Regions from separate parts of the Candidatus Brocadia sinica JPN1 genome, predicted to be linked through region 2. Evidence: riboswitches for the same ligand, from Rfam matches in the RefSeq annotation. Region 2 holds a riboswitch; the other holds the start of a gene.
What was found. A riboswitch is a leader RNA that binds a small molecule or an ion and turns the genes downstream of it on or off. The one in region 2 is predicted to bind cyclic di-GMP.

Region 1 (12,461 bases), 1.9 Mb from region 2:
CATACTTATTAAATGGAGGGTAGTAATACTACTATGAAGCGGTGGAACAAAATCTTTTTCTCTGGAGCAATCTTTGTCGTGGCGGTGTTTTTTCTCCCGTTTTTTCAAGGTAAACAGGAGGATATCAAAAAATCATCAGAAGCGGCATTTATGCAAAAAACGCAAAGACTCCAAATTCCTTTCATTGCCAATGAACATCAGATGGATGAAAGAGTAGCGTTTGTTACCAATGCCTTTTGGGGGAGTATCTTTGTAACGAACGATGGAGAACTCGTTTATTCATTGCCACAAATGCATAGGAAAATCCCAGATGAGAAATGGTCAAAAAAACTGGTACTCAGAGAGGAATTTATCGGCGGGAAAGTGGAAAAAATAAAGGGAGAAGGAAAGACGGCAACGAAAGTGTCTTATTTTAAAGGGAAAGATCCGTCCAAATGGAAGGATAACATCTCAACATATGATGTTGTCAACCTTGGGGAGATATATGAAGGTATCGGTTTACGGCTGAAGGCGTTTGGAAATAATGTAGAAAAACTATTTACAGTAAAACCTGGCGCAAACCCGAACCAAATAAAGGTAAAACTGAACGGGGCAGATGCAGTAAGGGTGAATGAAGAGGGACAGATTGAGGCGGAGACAGAGTTAGGAACCGTTGTATTTACAAAACCGGTAGCCTATCAGGAGATACGTGGTGAGAGAGTTGTGGTCGATGTTGAGTATCATCTGCTGGCTTCTGAAGTCAGCAGGCAGAATACGGAAGCAGACCTCTCAAATCCGAAATCCGAAATTTACAATCCCAAATATAAAACGGACACGGATAACGGACATGGTTTGCGGATATACGGTTTCAAAGTAGCTGCTTATGACAGGGCAAAGGAACTCATCATTGATCCGCTTCTTGCCTCTACGTATTTAGGAGGACTTGACTCAGATTATGGCTATTCTCTGGCCATAGATTCAGACAAAAATATTTTTGTTGCCGGTTATACCATGTCTTCAGATTTTCCGACAACTGCAGGCGTTTTTGATGTTTCTTATAGTGACAGTGATATCTTTGTGTCAAAACTAAACGGAGATTTAACGCGTCTTCTTGCATCGACCTATTTAGGAGGGGTCTCCGAAGATTATGTGCGTTCCATAGCTATAGATTCATTTAAAAATATTTATGTGATCGGCCAAACTACATCATCGGATTTTCCCATTACCTCTGACGCTTTTGATACTTCGAAAAGTGGTTTTAGTGACGCCTTTCTGGCAAAGCTAAGCGGAGATTTGACCTGCATTCTTGCATCCACCTATTTAGGAGGGTCATCCGACGATCATGCTCATTCTATCGTTTTAGACCCTGGTGGAATTAATATCTATGTAACCGGCAGGACTTTATCGTCAAATTTTCCAACGATCCCCGGCGCTTATGATACCTCGTTTGATGATGGCGATGCCTTTGTATCAAAGCTCAATTGGAATTTAACCCACCTGCTTGCATCCACCTATTTGGGGGGAACTGATAATGACTATGGCGCCTCGATAGCCATAGACTCAGACAGGAATATCTGTGTGAGTGGTGAGACCTGGTCTTCTGACTTTCCTGCAAGTATTGACGCTTATGATACTTCATTTAATGGGGGTTTTGGCGACGTCTTTGTGTCAAAGTTAGATCGGAATTTAACGCATCTTCTTGCATCCACCTATCTGGGGGGAACCACTGATGATTCTGCTCATTCTATTACCATAGACACACACGGGAATATTTATGTAACCGGCCAAACTGAGTCATTAGACTTCCCAACAACACCTGGCGCTTATGATACCTCGTTTCATAATGGCGATGCCTTTGTATCAAAACTCAATTGGAATTTAACACGCCTTCTTGCATCCACATACCTGGGAGGAGCGGATGATGATGTGGCTAATTCTATAGCAATCGGATCAGGTGGGTCTATATACGTCGCAGGTTACACGGGATCGTCAGATTTTCCAACTACCCCTGGATCTTACACCACTTCGAAAGGTGTCTTTTTCGATGCCTTTATATCAAAGCTGAGCAGTGATTTAACAAGTCTCATTGCATCTACCTATTTGGGTGGATATTATAGAGACATCGCTCGCTCTATTGCCCTGGATCCGGGTGGAAATATTTATGTGGCAGGTGAGACCCGCTCATCAAATTTCCCGACAACTCCGGGTTCTTACGATCCTTCTTACAACGGCGATTTCAATATTTCTTATACGTATGACGCCTTTGTGTCAAAGCTTGATAGTAATCTTTCGGCATCATTTCTTATGAATATGAAATAATTTCATTATTTTCAATGGCATTGTTCATTTTCCATAGATTTTAAGAGTATTTGTGATAACAGGATATTGTGAATACCGTACGACCGAATAAATTGCAAAAGGTTGTGCCTGTTTGAAATATCGAGTGGTAAAACCCTCTTTTTTTGAGATTTATTTCTTCGTTCTCCTTCTTCTTCGGGCGAAAGAGGAGAAACGAAAGAATCACTAAACAGATATTTAGCTACGGTATTTATCTGCTCTGCCAAAATGATGGCACCGGAAGACTGAGTTTGATTATGGCCTACCGCATTAAGAATATTCCTCTCGTTTTCGCAGTATTGTTTGATTTCGCCATCCAGTATCTCTTTCCATAAATCACATAATGCTCCATAACCGGTACTATGGCATTCTATGCAGGACTCACGCACGGGTTTAAATGTGGAGCCGTCCAATTCCAGCTTGTGGCAATCGCTACAGGAAACATCCTTTGACATCCAATCGGGTACATTAGTGAGCATGTCCTGAATACAGCCCTCCATATAGTCTTTTATCCCTGCATGACATTTCAAACATTCTGCGTTGCGCACCGCTTTATGATGACAGGTTACACAATCTTTATCCTGTATAATCAGATTGCCATGTGGTTTCATATCGGCAATGTAGTTTTCGTGGCACAAATTACATTCCATTCCCTGTTTCGGTGAATGTACCCTATGCCGGAAAAATTCCGCATCGTACATTGTTTGATATGTCGCGTAATTCACATGACATCTGTCAATGCAGGAGCCGGTGGGATACTGAGTATGAGGTTGCTGTATCCCGTTAACCAATAAAAGACTCGCCTTTTTTGTGGGTTTTCTTATCTTACCTTCATCGCCTTCCTGCAAAACAGGGGAGGCTGTGGAAGGCAATAGGGATGTTTCGTGTTGTGGTATGACGTTATCACCGTTCCCCCATGCTAATTGTTGCGTGAGAATGAAACTTATAAAAAAGAAATATCCTAAATGCATCGTAATTCCATATTTCATAAAGCAGCAAAGCCACATCCCACCCCCCTATCGAGGAAGGATGTATAAGACTTACGAAAAAGAAAGATTTTATATAGTAATACTATAATTCCTCGTTAAGAGACAACCTCTCAGAATTTTGCCTTGTTATTCGCTTCAACTGTTCAATGCTGCGCCCCAGGAGATCCTTAACGTATTTTATATTATGGGCGCCTAAACTACCGTCTTTTCTGATTAAGGTATAATTTGCTTCCGCCTCTTGAATAATGCGATCTGTGTTAATGTTTTGATATTTTTTACTTTTATTAACAAGGTATTCAATAATTGCAGGTTAAATGATACAAAACGCCTCTGTTCAGATAATATTTTATCAAATCCCCTGCCATGGCAGTTGTTACATACCTGAGATTTCACATTTGTAAATAATTTGTCTTTATGGCATGCGGAACAATTTAAAGTGGCAAGATACATAGGGTCTGGTTCACCTTCTACCCCGGCGCCACCCTTTCCCATCATCAACAAATTTTGTACTTCGGCGCAAGTATCCACCGATTGTGAATGATACTCACCCCCATCAACCGGATTATTTACCTTAAGCCAACCGTGAATAATAGGATCATGGCACGACGTACAGGCCGTTTTATAAGCACCAATATGGATGCGATGCATGTCGGATGCATTATGAAAATTATCACCTACTTTTCCGTGACATTGACGACAACTCTCTTTATCTACCTTTCCATTGCCCTGGACAATTTTAAAATGACAGTCAGTGCAACTCACTTTTTCGTTCCCTTCATATGCATCGTGCCTAAACGTCTTCTCATATATCTTCAGGGTTTTTTTAATATGGGTGTGACACAGGGCACAATCGGAGATAGGTTTTTTACCCTGTGTATCGGGATATTTCAGCGTACTGGTAAAATGGCACACATTGCATGTCTTTGTATCCAGTTCAAAATGTCTCTCTCTGCCGAGGTTCGCGTGGCAAGAAGTACATTTCAGCCGAAATGTATCAGAAAACTCTCTTGTATGTGTCTTGTGTTCAAAAGGTGTAATCTTTCTATATTGAAGAGACTTAGCTGACAATTTGCTCAAAGGATGACATGATTCTGCTGTACAATACTCATCATTTATTTCTACCCCCATCGCTATGGCGTCCTTATTTTCATGATGATGACACTCACCGCAGGCAATGTCCTTCAATGATGATTTTTTACAACTAATATTTAACGAAGTATTGCTGTGGCAGTTGATACAAAATTGCCTTTGTTTCGGACTTGTTACCGTAGTGAACATGACGACAAGGACAATCCCTATCGCCACTGCTGAAGATATTGCAAGTTTGATAGTATGTTTTTTATTTAATCTTCTTACTTCATCAAACATGGTGTTTAAGTGCCAAGGGTATCCGAATTACTAAGACAATCGTGCTATTATAGTTGTTCACAAATCCCTGTTGTTCTCACCATAAAGAAATGCATGCCCATAAATAAACCCATAATCAGCGGTATACCTGCTACATGCGTGGCATATAGGTATGTTAGCATGGTTGAGTGCTTGTTTATGTTCCCCACCGACAGCAAAGTCCCTGTGAAATAAATGAATACGGTCAATATAAGTAGGCATGCGCCTGATACCCAGTGCAACTCTCGCGGGTGCCGGTAAATCCCTTTAAAGAGAATACGGAGCATGTGACTGAACACCATTCCAAGCATAATATTAGGTCCAACTGCATGTATGCGCTGGATAAGCCATCCATAAGGAACACTATGCATTATATTTTGCATACTGGCCAATGCGTCTCTTTCACTGGGAATAAAATGAAACACAAGAAATATTCCCGTAACTGCCTGTACTATAAACGCGAACAGTGACAACCCCCCCATGCATCCAAACCAGCTCAACCCTTTGGGAATCAACTTTCTGGTAATATTGGTTTCTATGAGTTCTTTCACTATGCTCGTATTTTCCGCCTCGATACTCACGGCTTCAGTTTTTTTATTGCTCATTTTTTCATTCCCGAATGTTCGAAGTTCATGGACTGACATTCATAATCTGCAACCGTTTAAATACGGTTGTCAAAATCTCTACGAGTCAACTCGTTAAATTGACTGCAAATAGTGATAACGAAATTATCCACCCCCCGTATCGTTAATAGCAACATAAATGCCGAATTTATCATCTTCTTATTAATAACAGGAAAAAGTCAAGCCAGGAGAAGCTTGGAAGAAGAAAATATTTTTCCTGGAAAAGTATTTGGTTGTATTTCCTTTCGGAATCTTGTAAATATTACAAAATCGCTTTGTAAGACTTACATAGAATGGGTTAAAAGTGACGACGGGTATCATGAAAAACAGAGGTCGCCAGGCAACGATTGTCCTGATCATTTGCAATATCTTTTTGTTTGTTATCAAGACTACTGCCGGCATAATGTCGAACAGCCTTGCCATTATTTCAGATGCCGTTAACTCCCTTACCGATATTATTGCCTCAGTAATCATATTCTTTGCCGTAAAAACTTCTTCCAAACAGGCAGATGAGGGACATCCTTTCGGTCACCATCGGGCAGAGCCGATAGCAGGTTTGATTGTGGCCATCTTTGCGGGTATCTTAGGATTTGAAATCCTGCACACCTCTGTGCTCAAGCTGATGGAGACACATGTGCATAAAACCGGTATTCCTGCGATTGTAACGCTCATGATATCCATAGGCATGAAGCTGATCATGTCCACCTACTTTAAAAAGGTAAGTCGTTCAATTAATAGCCCCGCATTGCTGGCAAGCTCTATCGACAGCAGAAACGATGTATATATATCCACGACCGCCCTTGTGGGGGTTATCTTTGGACTTTATGGATACCCGCAAATGGATGATATTGCGGCAATCCTCATCAGTTTCTGGATTATCTATTCAGGGTACAAGATCGGTGTGCAAAACATCGATTACCTTATGGGCAGACAACCAGAATCCAGTATCATGGAAGAAATTAAAAAGAAGGCAGGCGCTGTTGCCGGTGTCATGGGAATTCATGACGTCCGTGCGCATTATGTGGGCAATTACATTCATGTTGAAATTCATATAACTTTAGACCAGTCCTTAACAATGACACAAGCACACGACATTGGGAAAAATGTCCAACGGGCAGTAGAGTCTGTCGAAAGCATCCATAAGGCATTTGTGCATATAGATCCGATATAAAGAGTACACAATGTGATGTAATTCCGAGCGGAACCAAGGGTCTGATTTGAATGTATAGGAATTTCAAACAAAAATCCTCCCCCTTAATCCCCGTGCTGAAGGGGACAAACAACTGTCTCCCCGCTGGCGGGGTGAATGGGGTGGACTGCTATTGCGAAAATAGATATTTTCAGTTGCCGAAAGCCTAATTAAATCACCCTTTGGGATGAGAAAGGAGGGTGTCTCATCTCTAGGGATGAGACACCGTGTCGGATGTAACGCCATTTCGGAGTCTTTGTGTTGTTTGAATATATTTTCTGCCGATAGTTGCGGCATTGTCATAATCAAACCTTTGAAAACAATGCTGACATTCAATGTAGTTATCGTTTTGTCTCAGGCTGGGGAGAATATTGCTTTCCTCGGTCCTGATGCCCTGCTCAGGGGATTGTTTAATAACCTGAAAGTTACTTGTAAAAAGTTTAAATTCCTTATTGTTACCGCAACCGGGACATACAAAAAATGTTTTTGTTCTCATGCATTCAACCTCCTGAAGAGTTACAACAATCAATCAAAAATTTACGAACTAATAAACAGGATAATAAATTATTTTGTTCCAAATAAAAATGCTGCCCTATAACTCAATTATTCATAAAGCATGGTCATTAAGAAGAAAATATATAAATCACACCACGACAAATGCATATAGGTTGGTAAATTCTTATGGAGATACCCTGCCTGAGGTAACTATAGATATCTATGGTAAAAATATCCTGGTGCAATATTTTCAACCATACGAAGAGCGCGCAAAAAATGGTATTTATCATGCCCTCAAAGAAACAACAACACCGGAAAATATTACAGCAAAGATACGATTAAAGGGCGAAGATATTAAAACATATTCTGTTTACGGTACGGAAATTCCTAAGGATTTTTTGGCGCTGGAAAACGGGATAAAATTTGATATATCATTTCATGAGGGTGGTGGAACCGGGCTGTTTTTAGATCAGCGGGATAATAGAAGAAAGGTACAATCCCTGGCTAAAGGCAAGGAGGTATTAAATTGCTTTTGCTATACCTCCTCCTTTTCGGTCTACGCAAGTCTTGGAGGCGCTGCAAGGACAGTCAATGTAGACTTGTCCAGGAAAGCAATAGAATGGAGCAAAAAGAATTTCATTCTGAATCAAATCGACGTTAACAACCATGAGTTTATTATGGGGGATGTCTGGGATTGGATCAGAAGATTTCAAAAAAAGGGGCGGACATTTGATATGATTATTATCGATCCCCCGAGTTTTTCCACTGGCAAAACAACGATATTTGCTGTAGAAAAAGATTTTCCGAAATTAATTGGACAGGGACTCGGTCTTCTTCGTGAGGATGGAATCCTGGTCTTTTCCACAAACATAGCCAAAATGAACTTCTCAAAATTTTTCCAGTTATTCCAGAAGGTAAAGAACTTTACCTCAAAGTCGTACAAGCTTGTCGGTGTTTCATCGCAAGGTTTAGACTTTCCCATCGATGGAATACATCTCCCGGAGCCCTATCTAAAGTTTGTCATGCTTACCTGCTGAAGACCTACAGATTTTTGCGCCGTTTTTTCAGTATGTATCCAACAAAAACCGTTACTCCGAATACAATAAATACCCCGATAATGCCGGCATACTGTCTGTTGAATCTCTGTTTTGCGGCTGGCATTGTGTAATCAGGCATAGGAGCCTTCAGTATGGGCTTGAAATCATCTTTTTTTAAAAATCCCATGGTCTCTTCCGACACTTTTTCAAGCCCATCGGGCATCTCCGAAACAAACGGAATAATAAGGAATATCAGTCCGACGATGAAGGATAAACCAAAGATGAGAAACAACACGATATTTTTTTTGGATAGATTCATAAAAACTTGCAGTTCTCCTTTATATGCTATAATTTTGGCAATTGCAATAGATCCGGTCTTACCTTCGAAAGCAGGTTTAACGCAGCAACGGTAATAAGTCCTTCTCCAATACCAATCATGGCATGAATACCTGCCATGGCCGGCGCAACGATCTTCAGAGGCATCGTGCCGGAAATGCTTACTTCAATGGCACAGCAGACTGCCGACAGGACAAGAGAGCACCATGCCGCCGTAAAACCGCCGATAAAAATACCTTTTTTGCCCTGAACAAAAAACTGAACAATGCCATGGATGTAGTATCCGAAAAATCCCCCCACAATGCCCATATTGAATATATTCGCCCCCAAAGCAGTGAGCCCCCCGTCCTGAAAGACGAGACACTGGGTGGTAAGCACCGTAGTCATGATAAGTACAGATGCCCATGGACCAAGCAGAATGGCGGTCAGGGTAGCGCCCATGAAATGACCGCTCGTCCCGCCGCCTACGGGAAAGTTGAACATTTGAGCTGCAAAGACAAAGGCCGCCATGACACCCAATAAGGGGATGTGTTTCTCCGAAATTCTCTGATTTGCCTTCCGGACAGCGATACCAATAAATAAACAAGAAATACCGCCCATCCCAATCCACGTCTTCGTGTCCAGAAATCCGTCAGGGATATGCATTCAATCGTCTTTCCTAAGACTCAACTTATCCTATAATTTGTTTCTGAATGTATATAGCAAAATGGAACAATAGTTACACCTAAATTCTGCAAATGATTTTCGCATAGCGAAAATCATTTGCAGAATTTAGATACTGTAAAACGGATTCTACTGCGGATTAGATTTGCATGCAAGGAATATGTTTGTTTAAATTATTGGTGGAGATAATTAAGCCGATTTTTGGGTGGCATGGACCTCATCGTGAGCGTTCAGTCGAACGATAAACTCAGTTTGTCCGTGCTTGACTTGATATAAGGAATTTCAAACAAATATTTCCTCCCCCTGTCCCTCTCTAGAAGGGGATAAAGGGGAGGTTTTCCCTCACGGAGGGGGACAACCAATTGTCCCCCGCTGGCGGGGATGAAGGGGGTTGACACCTCTCATGAAATTTCGTATTTATCAGTCGCTGAAGACCGAATTTAATATCCTATTGAGAAAGTTAAGAAACTGGAGGTACGCGTTATGGGTGAATTGAGCACATTCGGCAAGATTTTCATAGGCCTGGGCATTATTATGATTATCGTAGGTGGGCTGTTTGTAATCGGGGGTAAGATCCCCTTTATAGGCAGACTTCCTGGCGACATTGCCATCCAAAAGAAAAACTTTAGTTTCTACTTTCCCATCACCACCTGCATCATCATCAGTATCATCTTTTCCCTGATCATGTGGTTATTGAGCAGAAGATAAAACAGACGAGGAGTTAGAATTCAGACTGCAAAAAGGAGAATAAATACATACAGTTAAATTGGTCCTTCATTTTTTGGAATTTCCGGCTATATAAACCTTTCCATAAGCTTTCCCCTCCCCTGGTATTGATGTATCAGGGGAGGGGGTTGAACTTTAACCAAACCTCTCTGCATGTTTTGGCCTTTGTAATTGGACACTGCATCAGTTCTCATGGAGTATAGTGTCCACCGGTGCTGAGATTATTATTAGAGCCATCAGTCCTAGTACCCCCACACACAATCATCTGCGTGCCCGTCCACACCGCAGTGTGCCAGTATCGGGCAGTGGGGGCTGCCCCCGTAGGCATTGCAGACCAGGTGTTGAGCGCATAGGGTAGGGGGGGCTCCTGCTGCAATTTCAGGAAACGACAGGTAAATGCCTCACCTTCCACCTCAGGGGCAAACCGCTCACCCATCCGTACCCACCACTCATCAAACCCTTTCTTTTTCCACTCAACAACGGCTACCTTTACTCGATCTGACCCTTTCCTCAATACCTCCATCACATAAAACCTCTCCCCATACTCCTGTAATGCGCTTACACGACGCAACGGTATATCCTGTTCCTCCCCTCCAAAAAGCCTCAGCCAACTTTCCAATCGCCTCCTGCCACTCATCCTCTGACAGTTCCAGGACGTCTCCACTCCTGTTCTCCGTTGCCTCTTCTCCTAGATTTGTCCCTTTCCTCCATTCCACCTCACGGCATTCCCCTCCCATCCCCTTCATGTCCTCTATTCGTGTATTAAGCCTTTCCATTAACAAGGGTCTTGCCAGACACTCTGCTATCAACTGTAGATCATTACCTAGCGCCGACCATAGTTCACGTAATATCTCAGGGTTCCGGGTTGTCTCTGCCATTCGCTCCATTTCCGCCTGGAGCTGATACCCATCGACCGGCTGCTTCCAGATAACCTCCAGAGCCTTTGACATCCTCAGCGTCTCCTCCACCTTCTTTCTCAGTTCATCTTCAAATATAACCTCGCTCAGTGGTGGTTTCGGGGAGGTATTTTCCTCAGGCCATATCGTATGTTTCCAGTAGACCTCTTCTATTGACCTCTGGCATGTCACCCTCGCCTCAAAGCTCAATCCCAATGAGTCTGCCTTTACCCATCCGGACCATCCGGCTAAACATAAAACACTTAAAAGTCCTATTTTCCACCACCTGCATACTGCGACTTCCATCCATAAACGATTCATCATTTTCTCCTCTTTTTGTTATCCACAAAAATGACTTCTTTCTTGTCTACATTATCATAAATCTTACCTGATACGAAAATTGATTTCCGTATTCACCTCCCGTACTCAAAAAAAAGCCTTACTGCAAAAGACGATCTTTGGAAAAAAACGTCTTCGGCAGTAAGGCTATCTTTCTATTTTCCTGCGTTTGCAGGAAAATAGTTTAAAGACCCTTTACTTTGCGCCCCCCTGATCACTCAGGGTTTACCTTTGTCGTAACAATTTAGTAGGAGCAAAACAAACGCCAGAATATAAACACAGAAGTGGACTTTAAATTAATTATTCCATAAAACAATGTTTATTAATAACTTATAACTATAACATGACAGGTATAAATAGCAATCGATTTATCCAAAGAAAATGAAAAAAGTGTGTTGTGACACAGAAGTGTGACGTCACACAAGTGTGCCATGACACATTGATATGATATGCCATTTCCGACGTACCAGACTATTGTTTTTAACTTCCTCGTACCATTTTTACCCCCCCTTCCCTAAATCCAAACTTATCTCACAAAGATATCTAGTAAGGTTATGCCCATCAGGCCGACACTGATAATTCCATTCACGGTAAAAAAGGCTGTATTGATTTTTGATAGATCTTTTGGCCTGACGAGGGAATGTTCATAAATAAGCAAAGCGGCAACGATACATACCCCGATCGTATACAGAATACCTAAATCTGTGTATCGGGATACTGCCAGCAGCACCCCTACCATGAAAAGATGTAATACGGCAGAAAGTATTAGCGCCCCCTTAATGCCTAATTTCTTCGGAAGGGAATATAATCCCGATTTTATGTCATGTTCCACGTCCTGACAGGCATAAATAATATCGAATCCCGCCGTCCACAATACAACGGCAAGACTCAGCAGGAAAGGGGGAGCCGCCAGCGTTCCCTGAATCCCTACCCATGCGCCAAGGGGTGACAGCCCTAATGCAATGCCCAGCACAAAATGAGACAAATGGGTAAACCGCTTTGTGTACGAATACCCGAAGACGACAAGGATGGCCAGCGGAGACATATAAAAGGCCAGCCGATTGAGTAACCATGCACAAATAATGAAAAGAATGACGCACAAGAAGGTGAATATCCATACGTACTTTCTTCCGATTTTCTTCTGCAGTTCGACACGATATGCGGTACGTGGATTGTGAATGTCGTATGAGGTGTCAACCAGCCGGTTGAACGACATGGCGGCGCTCCTTGCTGCTATCAGCGCCGCAAGGATGAGCAGTAATTGTTTCAGTCCTGGCATGCCGCCTGCCGCTAGAAATGCGCTCATCACGGCAAAGGGAAAGGAAAATATGGTATGACTGAATTTGATTAAATCGAATATCGAAGTAATCTTTTTCAGCAGATACGAAAACCCCATTTTGACTTTGTGTGTTTCACTCATAATGCGCTTATCGTAACTTTTAGGGGACGATTACATTTAACACTTT
Region 2 (12,461 bases):
GGGAATTCATAAATTTATAAAATATCAGACACGTAAAATAGCTGACTTCATTATAGATAATCCCCTCCATGCCGAAGCTAGCGCCCTTCACTATTATTTCAGATATATAAACCCATACCTTGACTATGCCTTTCACTATGGAAAACATTGCTTTATAGTTATGGATACAGGATCCGACGTTTTCATCGGGCAACTTTTGGATAAGAAAGAGATTAAATATGTCAAGAAAATAAGTGTAAAGGATAATATCCTGGGAGGAGCTCCCGATTCAAAGGCATTTGACCCAGAACAGGTTTATTACAATTGGAGCCAAATAGTCTGGTTAGAAAAAGTTATGAAAGCTGTGAGCAGGAAGCCGGATGCTCATGGCAAAAATTTCATCTTTTTGCATGCCCCTCCAATCAACTCATCCGATGATGTTGATATGGATACCATGCGGGAAATTGTAAGAAAGGAAGGACCAGCGTGGGTTCCTGAAGAGGAATGTAATCTTACATACGGAACGGTTAATTATTATCTGAGCGAGTTCTTTTATCTCTGTATGGGTTACAGAGAGGGTGATCTGGTAAAACAGGACGTGGATCGTAAGTTCAAGTTAATAGACATTGTTTTTTCAGGACACGCCCACCGGAATATTGAATTTAGAATAGAGAAAGATAAAAATCATAAGATCAGGATATATCACGACAGGTACAGCGAAAATTTTAACCATGATAAGCCGTATGCATGGTGGGGGCAGAGTCCTGTAATCGTACAGACTGCCTCCTGTGCGGTGCGAAGGCTAGGCAATCAACCGCCATATTATAGACTGGTGGTTATAAACAATGGGGGGCAGATTACTGAATTCTCACATGCAAATATCCCCTAGCGCTGCGGATATGCCCCAGGCAATCTATCATGGTATCCTGCCTTTGTTAATTACTGATAAAAAGTATTAATCTTTTATACCGGGAGGAACACAATGAACGCAAAGTTATCTAATTCAATAACAGAACTGAAAGATCGTTATGGAATTATAGTCATTGGTTCAGGTTATGGTGGCTCAATAACTGCGGCAAGACTGGCATCTGCGGGATATGAAGTTTGTCTTCTCGAAAGAGGGAAAGAGTGGATACCGGGCGAGTTTCCCGACGAAATGGCTGAAGTGACTGCACAATTTCGTTCAGATAGCAATCCATTAGGGTTATATGACTATCGTGTAACTGAGGATGTTGATGTTTTCGTGGGATGTGGTCTTGGTGGGACATCTTTAATTAATGCGAACGTCATCTTTAAACCAGACGATGATGTTTTTAACAATAGCAGATGGCCGGACGAGATTCGTGAAGACCGGGATAACGGTAAACTCAATAAATATTTTGAAAAGGCGAATGACATGTTACAGGGTGCTGTCTATCCAGACAACCGTCCATCTTTGGGGAAAATAAAAGCTCATGAAAAATCAGCCAAAGACCGTCCCGGTAAATACTATAAACTGAATCTGGCAGTTAATTTTGAAAAATATAATGATGAACCCAATCATGTTGGTGTACATCAAAGACCTTGCATCTTATGTGGCGACTGCATGACCGGTTGTAACGTCCTGGCTAAGAACACATTATACATGAATTATCTTCCTTTTGCGAAAAGTCAGGGCGCATCTATTATAACGGAAATGGAAGTCAACTACATTAGTAAAGCCGATGGTGGTGGTTATTTTGTTCATTGTACTTCTCATTCAGAGGACAAAAAATCAAGGTTTATCCATGCAAATGTCGTCATTATAGCTGCCGGCGCTTTGGGTTCTACGCACATACTGTTGAATTCCCGCGATCGGGGTCTTGCTGTTTCTGATAAGATCGGGCATTATTTTTCCGGGAATGCGGACTCATTTGGGGTTGGTTACAATAGTGACCAGAGAACCGACGTGCTCGGTTTTGGCAATATCCGAGATAAACGTTCGAAGATTCAAGTCGGCCCCTTGATCCTCTCTGTTATCGATTATCGCAGGAAAGAACTGGAACTGAAAGACCGTTACATTATAGAAGAGGGTGATTTTCCAAGAGCCTTCGTAGACTTCACCCGGTACTCCATGCCAAAGATTAGTGCAGTTGCCGGCCATGATACCGATTTCAGTGTCATTGACGAGGCTTCAGAAGCCGCACGGGTGGTGAGAGATATTGCACATTATGATGTAAAAGGCGCCCTCAACCATTCAATGTTATATCTGGGAATAGGGCACGACAGCGCAGATGGCGTTATCGCAGTTGACTCTGAGGGGAAGATACGCATTCACTGGGCGGCGGCGCCGTCCAAACCAATTTTTCAAAAGATTGATGATGAAATGAAACAACTAACGAAAGCATTGGGAGGGACTTACATCAGGAATCCCAGGTGGACGCCGTTCTTTGGCAGGAATATAATTACGGTTCATCCGCTGGGAGGTTGTGCTATGGGCAAAAGTGCTGATACAGGCGTTGTTGATCATCGCGGGAGGGTCTTTGATCTGGCACAAGATACATCTGGTGCAGTTCATAATGGACTTTTTGTTGCTGATGGTTCAATGATTCCCACCTCGTTAGGAGTGAATCCGTTTTTTACAATCTCCGCTTTATCCGAACGAATCGCTAACCTGATTGTTCAGGATGCCACCGTAAATAAGAAACCAAGGGAGGGCGCCCTGCCCCCCCCGGTGATTATTTCACCTCCTCTAGGTATCGAATTTACTACGGAGATGAATGGTTATTTCAGTAAGAGTGTGACAAATGCAAAGACACCTGAGGATTTTCATAAAGCTGAAAAGCTTGGGAAACAGGAAGGGAACGATATCGGCTTCAAACTAACGGCGTATATAGACAGTGTCGATAAATTTGTGATTGAACCTGCACATGATGCTCGTGCAGAAGGTCATATAAAGATGGGCAGCATGAAACAAATGGTCGAACAAGGGCGGTTTAACTTGTTCATCAAAGACCCGCAAATACATACAAAACGCATGCTCTTTTCATTGCAATTCTTCGGCGATGATGGTCAACCCTGCTTGCTGGACGGCTATAAAGAGATGCGGGATGACCCTGATGTTGATATCTGGGAAATATGGAAAGATTATACAACCCTTTTCATTACCATTCACAAAGGGAATACAACTCGAGACCCGGTATTAGGACAAGGTATTGTTCGTATACATTTACATGATATTACCCGACAGTTAGCCACGATTCGGGTTCGTAATGGATCTAATGTCAAGACTGCATTCAGTGCTAAAAACAAATTTACCTCTTTTTTCTTTGGCGAATTATATGAAACATATATGAAAAATCTCTTACCCAGCCAACAAACTCATGGATGAGAGATACTCCTGCTTTCGTGCACACGGAGTGATAGTTTTAAAAGAGACAATGATCAGGGAAGGGAGGCCCCCACATACAGCAGATTATCTGAAATAACTTCTCCTTAAAAATCATTCATTGTATTGTAAATCTTTTACAGTGGAGAATACTATGACCCGCATATTATTAATCTCATGTATGTTTTTATCTGTTTTTATTGGATGCAAAAAACCGGAGACCGAGATAAGTGAAGAAAGATCTGTGATAGAAGATATTGCAGCCAGGTTGAATCCCAGAGTGAAACGCAATCAGGACCGCCCCTGGGTACTTTGGCAATGGTTTACGGGAACCCGTTATGATATCGCCTCACGCCAATTAACTCAAGCTGTTGGTATTGCTGCCGCATTAGGCGAGTTAGAAAAGTTCCGCATAAATCTTGTAGCCAATAATATGCACGATACCAATGGTGCATGGGGTGATCGGGGCCGGCAGACAGGAGACGAACGGCGGGTTGTCTGGAAGGCAATGCAGGATGGTTCGTCTTGTGGGGAAAGGAGCCTGAAAAATCCAGTCTACCGCGCACGAACGCTCGATGGCCGCTGCAACGATTTTGATAACCCATTGATGGGCGCCGTAGGGCAGCGGTTTGGGCGGAATGTAACCATTGAGACCGCTAATAGATCTGTCATTGATTTCCATCGCAAAGTGACTTCCTCACAGGATGCGGGCGACCCTAATCCCCGCGTTATCAGTGAACGCCTTTTAGTGAGAAAAGACCCCTTTAACCATCACGCAGCGCCATTTTTTAATCTTTGGGCCTCTGCCTGGATTCAATTTATGACTCATGATTGGTTTTCTCATACCCGTGATGGATGGAACGACAATAGCAACACCTTTTCCATTTCTGAAAGTAAATTGCAAAGCTTAGCAAAAGTTGGGCAAGGGGGTGGTTGGGAGGTGGCGCGAACTCTCCACGACGATCAAAAAGGTTTGGCTGGTTTAAAAAATATTCCCGTGGAAACATGGAAAAATACGGTGACCTTCTGGTGGGATGCCTCGCAACTTTACGGCTGGGACCAGGAAACGCAGCAAAGGGTGCTCGATCCCAAAGACAAAGCCAAATTAAAAGTGTCGGACACTGGGGTGCTCCCCTCTTACAGCGAAGTTGGACTTCATCCCCCTAAAGGCTTCCTTGACCAGGAAATATCAGCTTTTGCAGATAACTGGTGGGTGGGCCTTAGTTTGATGCACGTCATGTTTTCTAAAGAGCATAACTATATCGTTGATCAATTGCGGCAAAACGCTACCCCCCCGAGTGGGGCAGCAGCATGGAGTGATGAGGAACTCTATGATACCGCCAGGCTAATCATCTCTGCATTACTAGCCAAAATTCATACCATCGAATGGACGCCCCAACTTCTTTACAATCGGCTGGGGGACATGGCTATGCATACCAATTGGCAAGGCTTGTTGGGCAGTACCCAAGGGGATTCCCCATTTAAAGAGGAAATCATGCGCATAGCCAGGGAAGGCTCTAAAAAAGCTATCAATGACTTTACCGCTACGCTACAGGATTTTCGCAAAGATGAGTTAGTCAGCCTTGCGGTTACTGGCACCGGCGTCATGGGGATGCCAAGGGCGGAACACTTCGGGGTACCATTTACCTTAACGGAGGAATTTACTTCTGTCTATCGGCTCCATCCCACCATACCAGATTTTTTAGCAATTTATGATGCTGACGTACTTTCTCAAGGTCAAGTGCGACAATTTAGCGGCAGAGAATTAGAAAGTAAAGTGCCTGGTATAAAAACCGTTCAGAACCAAATCGCCATTGTCGATACTGTTCGGGAAGGTTCGAAACGTTTTATGCGGGGAATCGGGATCGATAGTATCGCATTATCTTTTGGCCTTACCGGCTGTGGGCAGCTCACCCTCGAAAATTTTCCCTGCTTTATGACTGAACTTGTGGTGCCTCAGGCGCCCGGAGGTAAAATTGACCTTGCTGCAATGGACATTATTCGGGATAGAGAGCGTGGGGTCCCGCGCTTTAATGAATTTCGCCGGCAACTGCAACTGAAACCTTTGAAGGATTTTACTGATTTTATCGACAAAGAGCTTGTGTGGGAAATTGAAAACAACAGATCGCGTGATTTCCGTAAAGATCCCAATCTTACCGCTGACGAACTTCAGGCAAAACAAGCAGAGCTGAAACGTCAGCAACGGCTGGTGGAAGAAATGCGCAAGGTTTATGACAGCGACATTGAAAAAGTAGATCTTCTGGTTGGTATCCTCGCCGAGTTCTCACGGCCACACGGCTTCGTGATCAGTGAAACTCAGTTTCAGGTTTTTATTTTAAACGCTTCCCGAAGGTTGTTTAGCGATCGGTTTTTTACCGAACATTATCGGCCAGAATTTTATACCCGGTGGGGATTTGACTATGTGAACACTACCAATATGGTGGATGTCATCAAACGACAATTTCCAAAGCTTCGGCCGGCACTACGTAATGTTAAAAATCCCTTTGATTTATGGGATCGGAAAAGATCTGATTTTGCTTTAGAATATCAGAAAAGAGGGGATTTTTTACAGGAATAGTGTGAAATAAATAGGTAATTTAAACTATGGGAGATTTAAACGTGGAAGATCTTTCAGGTAACGAACTCATCGCGAGAAGTCTTGTTGCTAATGGAATCAGTTATGTTTTTACTACATCTTCAGACAGACTTAGCCCTCTCAGAACATGTTTAGAAAAGAAAACGAGTATACAGGTAATTATTGCGAGAACTGAAGGGGCAGCGACCTTAATGGCAGACGGTTATATTAGGCGCTCCGGGAAGTTTGCCGTTGTATTAACGGATGACAATGGCAGATCATTATCGCAGATTTATGGAGTTGCAAATTCCTGGGCTGATAAGACCCCTTTGCTTTCTTTGTCAATTTGCAATGATGATGAAGTTGATTACAATAAAGGGTTTAACAGATACAGATTTGACCAAAATGCAGTGTATCATGAGGTTACCATTTGGAGGAAACGGATCAATACACTCGAGAGTATTCCAGACACTATAAAGAAGGGAAAGTTTGAAAGTACCAGGCATAAAAGAGGTCCGGTACATATTGACATACCTTTCGGATTATTAGAGAAAACCGTCTCTTTTGACACTACCGTATTCTCACCATCGTCTTCACCAATTACGAACGAAGCGAGGCCTATACGGCTGGCTGGGGATAAGCTTGCAATTGAAAAAGCAGCATCGAGTATTAAGAATGCAAAAAAACCTCTCATTTTTTGCGGGGGAGGAGTGAAGGTTTCTGAGGCCTATGAAGAGGTTATCCGTTTTATCGAAGCGTTTAAGATCCCTGCTGCTACAACAATGGGTGGTTTCGGCTCGATACCGTCAGATCATGAGTACTGTCTTGGCGGGCCGGCCTATACAACGGGTGAAGCCTTTCATGTCGCTATAAAAGAGGCCGACATTGTACTTGCGCTGGGAGTAAGCTTTTGTGGATTAGACGGATTTGGTCTTCCTCCTCTATGGTCTGACAAGATTAAATTTATTCATGTCAATATAGATCCGCTTCAGATTGGTCTGAATGTGTCTCCCGAGATATCAATACTGGGAGATGTCAAAACCGTTCTTAATCAATTAACAGAGCAATTGCGCTCCGAAGGTTTTAGCGGAAAGCCTGCATGGAGGTCATGGGCAAAGTATCTTTCTCATCTGAAAGAGGGCCGATATAAGAGACTTAACAAATTTATCAATAAAAAGTGGCCGGTTATACAACAGGGAAAGATCATACAAGAGCTGGGGAAAGTCATAAAGAGGGATGATCTGGTCCTGGTAGTGGATGGTGGTAACACGCCAGTTTTTTTCGCTACGCATGCGCCTTCACTGGGACCCCAGCAATCTTTTTATCCGTTTGGCATGGCAGCAATTGGTTGTGGGATACCTTACGCCATTGGGGTTCAACTGGCCTCGCCGGGGAAACGGGTTATGCTGATAAGTGGAGATGGATCATTCCTGTACCATATCCAGGAACTCGAGACCATTTGCAGGCTAAACTTACCCATTATGATAATAATCTCCAATGATTCGGCGTGGAATATGATCAGGGCTATGCAGTATTTCATGTTAGGAGGAAATTTTGTTGGCACTATGCTCCCTGACATTGATTACTCAAAAATAGCCCGTGGGTTTGGTTTGCATGCAACACGGGTGGATAAGGTCGGGGACATACTACCCGCGTACGAAAAAGGGGCAAGTGAAGGCAAAGCAGCGCTCGTTGATATTATAACTGACAAAAACAATTTTCCGGACTGTCTGGCGAGTTTCTCTCTTATTGAGTTTGATGGTTTACTGAAGCTTTTAAATCCGATTAAGGTATTAAAGAGTTCATTATTGATAATGAAATTAGGATGGAGCAAGCTGTTCTTTAATCTTACCTATATCAGAAAAGCTTTATTGAGGGTGAACATAATGGCCAAGTGGAGGTCTTAAAAATGAAAATAATCACTGGGGGGGCATTGCTTTTAGACGTACTTGTTCAATGTGGAATCAAGCATGTGTTTTCTATATCCGGAGAACACATCGGCACCGTATATGATGCATTTGAAAAATTCCCGGAAATTCATTTAACCGTTCCGCGTTGTGAAACTGCCGCAGCTCTCATGGCGTCCGGCTATACTGCTTCTACGGGATGCTCAAGCGTAGCAATGTCAACGGTAGGGGCCGGGGTCATATATGAAGTTTCAGGGCTGTCAAAGGCGTGGTTCAATTATCTGCCTGTTCTCTCTATTGCCCCACAGCTTCAAAGCTGGAAAATAAAACCTCATCAGGAAAACTTACAAGGTTGTAATCAGGATGAAATATTTTTCCCTATCACTAAATGGAATACCATCGTGTACACCTGGGAGAGAATACCTCAAATGATTTACAGGGCGTTCAGGGAGGCATGGCAAGGTATACCAGGGCCGGTACATATCGATATCCCTGTAGATATATTGTTCAGATACAAGGTACTTACAAAAAAGAAAAGGCAGAGTATAATGCCTCCGGCTGAGAGGACGATGTATAGAGGTGCCATAGCGGGAGATGCCTTTTGTCTGAAAGAAGCCTGTGAAACGATTCAAAAGTCCGAAAGGCCTATTATTATTTTAGGCCAGGGTTTTGGACGCCCCGGGCGATATCAGGGGATGAAAGAGGCTGCAAACAGACTGGGAATACCTGTTATCACTACCGTACACAGTTCCGGGGTTTTTTGTGGCGACGATTATTGTTATGCCGGGGATGCGTCATTATTCATGAATTCAACATCAGGAATGGAATTGTTGAATAAGACGGATCTTTTGATTATTGCAGGAATCGACCCTTATTCAGAACGTATTCTTTCTGCGATAAAAAATTCTTCGCATGTAAAGGGTATTGTCCAGGTAGAAATTGATCCGTCATCTTTTGCAGACAGCATTCCTAACCTTTGTCCTGTACATGCAGATCCCGGGAGTAGTTTCTCCTATTTTGAACGAGAAACGAAAACGAATAAAAACGCTTTCCGTGCCTGGAGGGATGATTTCTATAAAAATTGCGACCTATTAGCAATAGAATTGTCAAAAGAGTTTAAAGATGCAAGGGGAATATTTGCTTCACTGAAAAATATTTCTTCCAGCAATGACATCTTTATCGTCGATGGGAAAGAGTTATCACTTGCAGCATCTTGTTTTTTTAGAAAGGCCATCTATAAAAATCTTTTTATCATGGATGACCGGGACATACCAGGGGCTGGACTTCCTTTTGCGATAGGTGCAGCTATTGGTAATCCAGATAATAACGTTGTTCTTATTTGTGACAAGAATTCACTTTTTTACCATATAAGGGAGTTACAACCAGCCGTCTCAATGGGATTAGAGTTTACCATCATATGCGTGGACACTGTAAATAAGAACAATAATGTTGCAGACACGAGATTAGTATTAGAAGGCATGGACTGCCCTGTAAAGGAGATAGACCCTTTGTCAATAAAGAGGGACGATATAGTTAAGGGCAAAATCAAAAAACCTTGTGCAATGATGATAATGTAAATGATTTAAAAGTACCATCAATAAAAACACATCACGATAAAGGCAAACCCAGAGTGATCTGGGGACGCAAAGTAAAAGGGTCTTTTAGACGTACACGGACGCAGATTGCAAAAGACGATTTTACAGTAAAGACAGCCTTACTGCCGAAGATGTTTCAATGAACATTTTTGCAGTAAGGCTTTTTTGTTTTTACGAGTTAAAAACAACTATTTTTGATCTAATATCCCGCATTATACGCTCATTTAGGCGTATAATATGCCAGTGTAAGAGTATTATATGTACTAATAGCCGTAAAAGAAGACGACTGTTACTATAGATATGAAATGATGTCAGGCCAAACAACCAAATATTACATGCCGGATGAATTCAAGAATTAAATGAAAGGATGTATATGAAACGAAGATGCAAGAATTCAGCGCCAAACTGGGTGTAGTAAATGAAGACTTGTAGAAGCTTCCAGCACATCAATAAAACTTATCGAGGAGATGCTTTATGAAAGGGTTTTCATTAAAGGTAGCGGTGGTAATTATTTTTGTAACTCTTGTAGCAGTTTCCTTAAGCCTCTCAGTTCAGGTTGCAATGGCGCGGATGAGTCAGGAACCAGTGAAACAAGAACTGTCAATGAGTGGAACTTTAAGCGTTATTGGTTTTCTGGAACCATGGGAACCTTGGATGGACTCTGAAGTCCGCGTCGAGGCCAGAGATCGCTGCACGGAAAAAGAGATAGTTGAGGCAGTTTATCCTGAAGAAGTTGGCGCATTTACTCTGAAATTCGAACTTACTGCGGAAGTAAAAGAGATCTTTCATCCGGGGAATATAGAAATAAGAGCTCTTGACCGCACAGGAAAAGTCCTTGGGAATATTCGTATAGCTCCCTATAAAGATGAAGATTCCATAGCCGTAAAGCTGCGCATCATGCACCCAACAAGCGGACAAGTTTCGAAACCACCCCTTATTACGTCAAGTGACATCATTACTAAGTCGGTCTTGCAACACTTAGCGGAAAAACTCGCAAGGCTCCAGGGTGTCGATGTTCGAAATGCACGCGTCCCTCTCTCGATCATGAAGGTAATCAAGGAAATAAACGAGATCAGTCAATTTTCTGCACGCAGCCTCGCTGGAGACAAAGACGCTGAAGAATCGCTACGCCGGGTATTAAGTGCTTTTCCATTCACTAGCCCAGGCGGTGCTCCGGGGGTGTTAGGCCGGATCGAGGATATGAGTAAAATGGGACTCATCGATGCACTGGGAGAACTGCAACCTGTGAGAGGCTGTGGTCCTATTCTTCAGCGTACCGCCAAGGTTCTCGAAGGTGCCTTTCGTCTAGACTTCAAAGAACGGAATCAAGATGCAAGATGGACAAGACAGGCGCGGGCCTATGTCCGTGATCGAATGCAGGATATCTCTTTTTACAACGACTTGGCAGATCGGGCGTTTCGTGAATTCGAAGGCCCTTTTGGTGTCTTTCCTGGTGACGATGGACTTACAACTTTCATCCTTCCACCTGGACCACCTAAAGGATTCCCTCCCGAACCGGAGCCAGGTCCGGACGATGGATTCGAACCCAGTCCATGCGAGCAGATCAACGACCTGTGCCTGGGCTTGTACGGGGAAGTCCTGGCCGCTCAGCTCCGCGACGAATTTACCGACCTGATCGCCTCGGTCGAGCCAAATTGCCTCTGTAGCAATTATGATCCGAATCAAGTGCTCGTAGCCCGACCGCAGCCTGGACGCTTCTTCCCAATCACAATACCTCCCAAGCCCCAAATACCGCCTACCCTGCCAACCGGGGTCTTGCTGTATTTCGGAGATCAAGTCATCACACCAATCTCTGTTCAACCGACTGAGATCCGTTTCCGCATACCTTCCAAAAAACCTCCGAAACCACAAATACCACCAACAAAGGCGCATACAGGCCCTGTCTATCTAAGAGCGCTCGGCTCCCTTCCATCAGAAGCGAGCCGAAGGCTGGCGGATACCTGCGGCCTTGCTATGCCCGAACTTCCTGCCGAAATTCTCATGGATAGATCTCCCGCCGCAGCGGTTAGCATTATTTACCCACCTGTCATCGATTTCTTCCGGTCATCAGTCCATCGGGCGGAAGCCTGCACGCCCGTCGAGATCAGCTGGCGCGTGCATTTGATAGACCGGCCTGTTGATGCACCGATTCCACCTTGCGGTAGTATTGAGGTAACCATACGGGACGAGCAAGGTAATCAGGTAGCTAAGGGGGGTTCCTCCGGTTCCGTACTGGAAACACGGTCTGATACTACGACCTACACGATAGGAGCTGTAAGCCAAGCAAACCAAGTTCACTGTGGTACCGCTGCACCAGTTTCGCTTACGGTAGAGCGCGTCAAAAAATTGTGGCTGGTACAGTCTCCTACAGGGACAGATCTCAGGGGAGGGACAAGCGGTACATTTACAGTCCGGGTCAGTTGCCCTGCGCCAATGGGGGGCATACCGGTTGAGATCACCTCAAGTATCCCATCAGTGCTACAGGTTCAATCTCCTGTGATAATACAAGAAGGTCAAACCAGTCTTGCAGTGGATTTCAGAACCACTGCAGCGTGCATGCCGGTTGAAGTGACAGCTTCAGCGGCAGACCATATTTTCCAGGGACCCATACGCTACGAAATCTACGATCAACCATCCTTGAGCTGGGCTAGTGGCATTACACCGAACATTCAAGAGCAAGACGCCTACACTTTTAGGGTAATTGGTGGCTGTGTTCCACAGAATAATGTGCAGTGGTTGCTTCAAAAAGTGAACAACGGAAACCAGCAATCTCATCGTATTAGTCAGACAACATCTACGGGACAATATCCTGAAATAACTTTCCAGGTAAGTCTTAGCGAAAGAGATGCAACTGCATATCTAACACCTGGCAACTGGGAACTCTATGCCGTCATTCCGGAACGTGACTTTATTCAGTCGACGGGACTTCCTTTCATTGTCACTGCACGACCGCATTTTGAGATCAATGTTCAGCCAACAGAGCAAACTGTCGAATGGGGTGGGCAAGCCGATTACAGGTTGATGTTGACAGGGCATAATATTCTCAATAAGCTAAACGT

Region 1: it holds a riboswitch for cyclic di-GMP, as region 2 does, so the genes downstream of both, BROSI_RS01110 (hypothetical protein) here and BROSI_RS20205 (hypothetical protein) in region 2, are expected to answer to the same signal.

The regions. Positions count from the first base shown of each region.
Region 1 is NZ_BAFN01000001.1:235,295-247,755, forward strand. Features, by position in the region: gene BROSI_RS01055 (SBBP repeat-containing protein) at 34-2,298, shown strand; gene BROSI_RS01060 (cytochrome c3 family protein) at 2,310-3,305, opposite strand; gene BROSI_RS01065 (cytochrome c3 family protein) at 3,519-4,673, opposite strand; gene BROSI_RS01070 (cytochrome b N-terminal domain-containing protein) at 4,721-5,296, opposite strand; gene BROSI_RS01075 (cation diffusion facilitator family transporter) at 5,634-6,485, shown strand; gene BROSI_RS01080 (hypothetical protein) at 6,715-6,999, opposite strand; gene BROSI_RS01085 (class I SAM-dependent rRNA methyltransferase) at 7,073-8,035, shown strand; gene BROSI_RS01090 (PDGLE domain-containing protein) at 8,040-8,354, opposite strand; gene BROSI_RS01095 (energy-coupling factor ABC transporter permease) at 8,381-9,016, opposite strand; gene BROSI_RS01100 (DUF2905 domain-containing protein) at 9,518-9,742, shown strand; gene BROSI_RS01105 (hypothetical protein) at 9,951-10,286, opposite strand; gene BROSI_RS01110 (hypothetical protein) at 10,234-10,980, opposite strand; cyclic di-GMP riboswitch class I at 11,130-11,235, opposite strand; gene BROSI_RS01115 (UbiA-like polyprenyltransferase) at 11,522-12,415, opposite strand.
Region 2 is NZ_BAFN01000001.1:2,148,742-2,161,202, reverse strand. Features, by position in the region: gene BROSI_RS09700 (metallophosphoesterase) at 1-868, shown strand, start outside; gene BROSI_RS09695 (GMC family oxidoreductase N-terminal domain-containing protein) at 962-3,328, shown strand; gene BROSI_RS09690 (peroxidase family protein) at 3,480-5,903, shown strand; gene BROSI_RS09685 (thiamine pyrophosphate-binding protein) at 5,945-7,807, shown strand; gene BROSI_RS09680 (thiamine pyrophosphate-binding protein) at 7,810-9,384, shown strand; cyclic di-GMP riboswitch class I at 9,416-9,532, shown strand; gene BROSI_RS20205 (hypothetical protein) at 9,877-12,461, shown strand, end outside.